DNA from 2 places in the Clostridium perfringens genome. Region 1 is predicted to be linked to the other one. Evidence: a T-box and tRNA genes for the amino acid it is inferred to sense, from the RefSeq annotation. Region 1 holds a T-box; the other holds one or more tRNA genes.

Region 1 (4,169 bases):
AAAAATTCTAATCCTGCTAAGGTAGGTTCTCCTCCCTGAAAAGCAAAACTACAATGGCCATCAGCTTCATTCAAAACCCCTTTGACCATGCTTTCTAAAACTTCATCTTTCATAATACCATAGCTCTTAACATTCCTATTGTCACTTAAAGAATGATAAAAACAATAAGTGCATTTTAAATTACATCCACTAGAAGCTGGCTTAATAAGCAAACTTAATGGTGGCATCCCAATTCCCCCTCTTACTTTTCACAATTATAATAAAAAATATTTATCACTTCTAATAAAATTTATTAATATATAATAACTATCCTTAATAGTATTAAACTTTTGCTAACTCTTCTTTCAAAGCTTTATAACCAATCTTTTCATTAATTAATCTTACTACCTTATTCATTTCATATTGATCTCTTCCTTTAATACTATATTCTCTACCATCTTTTAAGAATATAGTAATTAAGTAAACATATTTATTAGCTGTATTAATTATATTAATTTCTTTAACATCATGAAAATTAATATTTTCCTCTCCATTTATAAAAAGAATAAAATCATTTTTTCTTATAATAAAAGTACTTTTAATACTTTCCTTTGTAGCATATATAAACATTCCAAAACAAAAAATAATAGTTAATACTCTCCATATAGTTGATGTAATATTATTAGCTTCTCTTGCCATAACTCCAATTACCATATCAAAAGCGGAAAATATTAATAATACGTTTGATAGCTTATCATATAATAAACTAATAACTTTTGAATCTGTTTTTTTCTTTTCTAACTTAATAGTTTTTAATTTATTATTCCTATAAATAATTAAACCACCTAATATCAAAATACATACAATCAATCTAATAACCATAACTCCTCCTTTGTTCCCTCTGCTAAAAGCAAATTCTTCATAAAAATCACTTAACAAATTATTAATTTTCTTTATTGTATCATTTTTACAAATTAAAGGAAATAACAACTTTATTGTATAAAAAAGTTCACTAGATATAAGCGAAGTAATATTTGAATAAGTGATTAGAATCTATTATTTTCCCTATAAACCCTATAAAAAAAATTCATCATATATAAGCGAAATGTATTTGAATGAATGATTAGAATTTAATTGTTTTTGGAATGAATTTATCCTTAAAAATCTGAAACTGTTTGAAATGAAATGAGTTTTTCTCTTTTAGATAATCTTAATATTTATTTTCTTACTAAGTAATAAAAAGCTCTATAAAAAAGTTCACTAGATATAAGCGAAGTAATATTTGAATAAGTGATTAGAATTTCATTTATTCTGTAATAAATATAATGTTAAAAGGCTGAGACTGTTTGACCAACGGGAGTTTCGAAGCCTTAATTATATTTATGGAAGAATTAATAGAAATTCTTCACGAAATTCAATAATTACTAAGCTATATCTAGTGAACTTTACTTAATAGAGTTCTTAATTCCTATCTTGGGATTAATCCTATTTTCTTTTGCATTTTTCTAAGAGTTTTCATTGCAGCATAATTTGCTTTTTCTGCACCCTTTTTGTATATTTCCTCTAAAGCTTTTTTATCTCCTAATAAAGCTTTAACCTTTTCTTGAACTGGAGCTAACTCTTCAACTATAGCTTCAGCTACATCATTTTTAAATTCAGCATATCCTTTGCCATCATACATTTTTACAACTTCCTCAGGAGTATATCCTTTTATTGCACAAAGAATATTTATTAAATTCTTAACGCCTGGCTGTTCATCAGTATAATTTACTACACCAATACTATCTGTTACAGCTCTTGAAATTTTCTTTCTTATAACATTAGGCTCATCCATTATTAATATGAAACCATTTGGATTAGCATCTGATTTAGACATCTTTTTGCTTGGATCTTGTAAATCCATTATTTTTGCGCCCTCTTTTGGAACATATCCCTCTGGTATAGTGAATGTTTTGCTATAAGAATTGTTAAATCTAGTACCAATATCTCTAGCAAGCTCTAAATGTTGCATTTGGTCTTTTCCCACTGGAACAAGATCTGCATTATATAAAAGTATGTCAGCTGCCATAAGAACTGGATAATTAAATAATCCTGCTCCTATTGAATCGCCCATTTTCTTTGATTTATCTTTATACTGAGTCATTCTGCTTAATTCACCCATATATGAATTACATGTTAAAAGCCATGAAGCTTCTGAATGAGCTGGTACATGTGATTGTATAAATAATGTATTTTTCTCTGGATTTATTCCTGATGCTATATATATAGCTAAAACTTCTAAAGTTCTTCTTCTTAAATCTGCTGGTAATTGTTTTACTGTTATGGCATGTAAATCAACAACGCAGAAATAACAATCATATTCTTCTTGTAATTTAGTCCAGTTTTTTATAGCGCCTAAGTAATTTCCTAATGTTAAATCACCTGATGGCTTTATTCCACTAAAAATAATTTTTTTCTTATCTTCCATTAGTTTTTCTGATGCTTCTAAAAATCAAATGAAGTATCAGATACACCTCCTTTATAAAAATTTAATTAACCTTTTTATTTCTTAAATAGCTATTTTCTTTTAAAATAAAAAAGCCCTATAAGCCATAAGACTTATAGGACGAATATATCGCGGTACCACCTAATGTTACAAAGAAAATTCTTTGTATCTCTTTCTTGTAACGTAAGAATTACGATTTAGAATACTAAAATTCCTCTAAACATCTCGAAGATCCATTCAACTTAAGCATAACTATCATACTCCCAGCAAACATATGACTCTCTTAAAGTTTGTTTTTAAGTTTACTAATTCTTGTCATTGATATTTTATATTAAACTTTAATGTTATTTTATCATTTTTTACTCTTTAGTCAAGATTATTTATTTCTTTTACTTATTATTAAGATGAATTCTATAATTATCCCGTTAATATCCATTTTAACATTAATTTAATATTACAGCTATTTTTTTATCAAATTATCAAGTTTACATTTCCACAATTTTATATATAAAATATTTTTGTTGATTTTTCTTAACATTATGATAATATAGTATTATAACTTTTAAAAATAAAATAAAAATTTAATAAAAGAATATTAGCAAAATACTATATAAAAATTTTTTAAATCAAATTATAAATCAATATATTTTAAAATTATTTATCTCTTATATCTTAAATAATAATTTTAAATGTAAATATTAATTTGATTGTTTAAGAAAGACGGGGTGTATATTATGAATAACAAAAGATCAGATTTTTTAGTAATCGGCTTTGCACTATTCTCAATGTTTTTGGGGGCTGGTAACCTTATTTTCCCACCTTTATTAGGAAGAAATTTAGGTGCAGATTACTATTTAGGGATTATAGGATTTATAATAACTGGAGTTGGAGTACCACTACTTGGTATATTATCTTCAATGAGAGTTAACGGTAAGTTTGAATTATTCGGAGATAAAGTAGGTAAAAAATTCTCATTAATATATTCAATAGCATTATTTATACTTATTGGACCATTATTAGCTATTCCTAGAACAGCAGCTACTACATTTGAATTAGCATTTGCTCCTAACTTTGCAAATATAAATTACTTTGCAGTAATAGTTGTTTACTTTTTAGTTAATTTAATCTTTGTATTAAAGCCATCAAAAGTTATAGATGTTTTAGGTAAATTTTTAACTCCTATATTATTAGCTATATTATTTTTCTTAATAGCTAAGGGAGTTCTTAGTCCAATAGACGCTTTAACAAAATCATATACTCCTGATGCCCTTTCTACATCATTACTTGAAGGATATCAAACAATGGATGCAATTGCAGCTGTTATATTCTCTTCAATAATATTAGGTTCAATAAAAGCTAAAGGATATACTGGTAAAGCTAGCTTTAAATTACTTATTAAAGCAGCAGTTATTGCAATCGGAGGACTAGCAATAATTTATGGTGGATTAATCTTCCTTGGGGCTCATACTGGGGATTTAGCTTTAGATTTATCAAATTCTCAATTATTACTTTTTGTTGCTGAAAGTATTCTAGGACATGCAGGTGCAATATTAATAGGTGTATCAATGGCATTAGCTTGTTTAACAACTTCAATAGGATTACTTTCTGCTGGTGGAAGCTTCTTTGAAAGAGTTTCTAATGGTAAATTGCCATATAAATTTAACGTTTTATTAATGACAGTAACTAGTATATTAGTTGCTAGTAT
Region 2 (4,169 bases), 1.3 Mb from region 1:
TCCTTCTTCTTCTCCATAAGCTGTCTTAGAATCCCAAAGTTTTTTAAATTCTTTTCCTTCAAAGATTCCTCCTTTTCCTTGCAATTGTCCAAGTCTATATGAATTCATTCCTAGTTTTAAAACATCTGTATCCTTAAGTTCTCTTCCATCTTTATACTTAACATCTTTAATCCTATTACCTTCTTTTTCTCGTAAATCAATTTTGTAAGTTATTCCTCCAAACATATCATTAGTACTATACTTTGACGCTCTTCTTTTAGGATTAAAACTTGGAGTAATATCTCCTGGATTTAATGTATTAAAATAGCCAGCTGCCCATTCCATATATTTTTTTAAGTCTTTTCCAGTTACTTCATAAACGCTTATTTCTCCACCAGTATATCTATAGTTATAAGCTATATCTTTCTTCTTTATATCACCTACATTTAACTTAGCCTTATCATTATCTATAGATAAAGCTATTACATCTGCTTTACTATAATATTTTCCTACTTCATGAAAGAAATCAATTAATGGAGTATCTTCTATATGTATAGTAGGTATTCCTTTTATGTAATCTTCATCTACCATGTTAACCCCTTCAAGTCTTCCAATAACTGAGTTAGCATCCTTACGCAATTCTTCATGGAAAGGTTTTAATAGATTTTCTATTTCTTTATCTGATTCTACATTAGCTACTGAAATAGTATCTGCATTTTTATTTTTAAGTACATTTTTTCCATTTTCTTTTTTAAATGTTAAATCTATTTTTGATACAGCCTGTCCATATTTTCCTGGTTCAGTTATAATAACTCCATTTACAACCTCATTTTTAACTAACTTATGCATATGTCCTCCTACAATTGCTGTAAGCTCTGGACATTGATTGGCAATATCTGTAACACCTGTATTGGAAATAGCATTTTCATTATCTAATCCCATATGCATAACTCCAATCATGGCATCAACTTTTCCATCTAATTCTTTTATAATCTTTTTTGTTTCTTTAACTGGATCTCTAAATTCAATTCCTTTTATATTATATGGTTTTTCAAACTCTTTTATCATTGGAGTATCCATACCTATAATACCTATCTTTATACCATCTCTTTCTATAACAGTATATCCATCCATAAATCTTGTTCCATCATCATTATAGATATTACCAGCTAATACCTTTCCTTCAAATTGACTTGTTACATGTTTAAGCACATCTAATCCAAAATTAAATTCATGGTTTCCCATTTCCCAAACATCATATTTCATCTTATTCATACCTAAAACCATAGGTTGGTGAGGTCCTTTATTGAAAGTTTCAACAAAGTTATCTTGAATTGAATCACCTGCATCTACAAGAATTAAATTTGGATTTTCATTTCTCTCCTTTTTAACAATTGTTGATATTTGTGATAAACTTCCTGATTTATTCTCCGTATCTGATGAATATTCCCAAGGAACAAATCTTCCATGTATATCTGAGGTTCCTAAGATGGTAACCTTAGTTTCATTAGAAATCTCTTCCCCCTTAACAACCTTACCATTAAAAAAACCTAAATTTAATGATAAGAACATCATTGTAGCTACACTTAATGGTTTAATTAGTTTTCTCACTATTTTTCATCCCCCTAAATTTTAAACTTTACCCTTAACATTATACATTGTTCTGAAATTGTTTATAATATTTATATATAATTTACATGTTTTCAGAATATAATCTTTCATTTAAAATTAATCAAAAAAAAATCAGTGAATTAATTCACTGATTTTCTGGCAGGGGCAGTAGGACTTGAACCCACAACCAATGGTTTTGGAGACCACTACTCTACCAATTGAGCCATACCCCTATAATATTATGTTATTTATTGTGTTAATTGGCAGGGGCAGTAGGACTCGAACCCACAACCAATGGTTTTGGAGACCACTACTCTACCAATTGAGCCATACCCCTGAACACAGAATTTATTATATATTAAAAATAAACTTAACGCAAGAGTTTTTTATGTAATTTTTTATTTTTAATAAAAAATCCACATTAATACTCTAATAAAACAATATAATATTGGCTAATAAAAAAATATATTTAGCTAAATTTAAATTAATTATTTCATCATTTCACTCTTATCTTCATCAATTAAAATAAAGCATATATAATATAAATTTAAAAAATCAATATTATATATGCTCTATACTTATATGTTTATAATGGTTTACTATGCTAATTTGAATCCTGACTCTTTTAATTTCTTTTTAATATTTTCAACATCTATACTTTTAACCCTAACTATAACCTCTTTAACATCAGTTAGACTCTTTGTATCTACAATAACTATGCTTAATATATCTCCACCTTCTTCAGATATTGTCTTAGTTATTTTTGATAATTGTCCTGGAACATCATAAGATCTTATTACTATTCTTTCCCCTTTATTAAGTCCAAAAGCATTGTTAAATTCTCTAAAAACTGCCTTATGAGTTAATATTCCTTTGAAATTATCAAATTCATCTACAACAGCCACAAAAGAAATTCTCATTCTTTCTAGCATGGATACTGCCTTTTCTATATGTTCTGATTTATTTATTATAGGAACTTCTGTTTTTAATATTTCACCTACAGTAATATTATTTAATACTTCATCTTTGCTTAAATTATTTTTAAAGTAATATTTATAGATAGAGCTTTTAGCTACTGCCCCTCTAAACTTATCTCCATCTACTACAGGAATTGATAAAAACTTATTATCCTCCATGATTTTTAGTGCATCTTTAAGTTTAGTATTAGAATCAACTAAATCTAGATTTTCTTTCTTTGTCATAATAGCTTTTACTAACATACAAATCCCCCCAATTCCTAAATTTACATACTATACACTATTATTATACTATTATATTATTACATAGTTATCCAATTATATTAAATTTATCAAAGTATTAATTAAAGATACTTTTCCCCTTTTATTGTTAATATTATAATAATTTTATAGGTATATGTTTTATTAAATATTAGGAGAATTTTTAACTATTTAAGAAACATAATAAAACTTTAAATGCTTTATTAAATCTACTCTCTCTTTTCTTTTTCTTTAAATTTGGATAGAATGATTAAAGAGTGTTAATTTGAAAGGAGTTCTTTATGGAATTTATAGTAGATAGTGTAGATAAAACTATGCATATTGGAAGACAACTTGGTTCTCTTGTAAATAAAGGAGATATTCTTTGTTTGACTGGAGACTTAGGAACTGGCAAAACTCATATAAGTAAAGGAATTGCAGAAGGATTAGGAATTGACGAGCATATAACTAGTCCAACTTTTAATATAGTTAATGAATATCATAGCGGAAGATTAACTCTTTATCATTTTGATGTTTATAGAGTTAATGATCCCGATGAAATTGAAGCAATTGGCTTTGATGAATATATCTTTGGTGATGGAGTAAGCTTAATTGAATGGGCTAATTACATAGAAGAACTTATTCCTGAAGAGTATATACATATAAAAATAGAAAAATTACCTGATATGGGTGAAAATTTTAGAAAAATAAGTATTAATGGTTATGGTGATAGATATAACTACATAAAGGAGATAAAAGAATGTTAGTATTAGCTATTGATTCATCTTCTAGCACAGCTACTTGCGCACTTGTTAGTGAAAAAGGAGTTCTAGGAGAAATAAACTTAAATGATAAAAAACAACATTCCGTTTTATTAATGGACTTAATAGATGATTTACTTAAGTATAATAATCTAAAAATTAAAGATTTAGATGGATTTGCTATTAGTGAAGGTCCTGGTTCATTTACTGGACTTAGAATTGGTATGGCAACTGTTAAAGGATTAAGTTTTGGAAGTAAAAAACCTTCTGTTTGCGTTTCTTCCCTTGATGCTTTAGCTTATAATATTTCAGGATTTAATGGAATAATCTGTCCTATTATAGATGCTCTTAGAGGAAATGTATATGCTTCTCTATATAAAAAAGAAGGAGATGAGCTAGTATCTCTTAGTGAAAAAGAATGCATTTCTTTAACTGACTTAATTAAAAAAGTAAAAGAAAAAAATGAGGATGTTATCTTTGTAGGAGATGGAATAAGCAAACACAAGGAAGCTTTAAAAGAAGCTCTTCCTAATGGCTCTTTTGCACCTAGTCATTCATCTTATCCAAGAGCAGCATCAGTTGGAGAATTAGGCTTAAGATT

The links. The T-box of region 1 lies ahead of trpS (tryptophan--tRNA ligase). A T-box ahead of a tRNA ligase gene usually reads a tRNA of that ligase, here a tRNA-Trp.
Region 2: it has a tRNA-Trp gene. The T-box ahead of trpS (tryptophan--tRNA ligase) is inferred to sense a tRNA for this amino acid. The anticodon was not compared.

Annotation. Positions count from the first base shown of each region.
Region 1 covers NZ_CP065681.1:2,840,076-2,844,244, forward strand. Annotated here, with positions in the region: gene I6G60_RS13295 (anaerobic sulfatase maturase) at 1-227, opposite strand, end outside; gene I6G60_RS13300 (hypothetical protein) at 322-861, opposite strand; gene trpS (tryptophan--tRNA ligase) at 1,448-2,446, opposite strand; T-box leader at 2,578-2,792, opposite strand; gene brnQ (branched-chain amino acid transport system II carrier protein) at 3,199-4,169, shown strand, end outside.
Region 2 covers NZ_CP065681.1:883,957-888,125, reverse strand. Annotated here, with positions in the region: gene I6G60_RS04535 (5'-nucleotidase C-terminal domain-containing protein) at 1-1,590, opposite strand, end outside; tRNA gene I6G60_RS04530 (tRNA-Trp) at 1,748-1,823, opposite strand; tRNA gene I6G60_RS04525 (tRNA-Trp) at 1,852-1,927, opposite strand; gene I6G60_RS04520 (CBS domain-containing protein) at 2,190-2,810, opposite strand; gene tsaE (tRNA (adenosine(37)-N6)-threonylcarbamoyltransferase complex ATPase subunit type 1 TsaE) at 3,110-3,574, shown strand; gene tsaB (tRNA (adenosine(37)-N6)-threonylcarbamoyltransferase complex dimerization subunit type 1 TsaB) at 3,568-4,169, shown strand, end outside.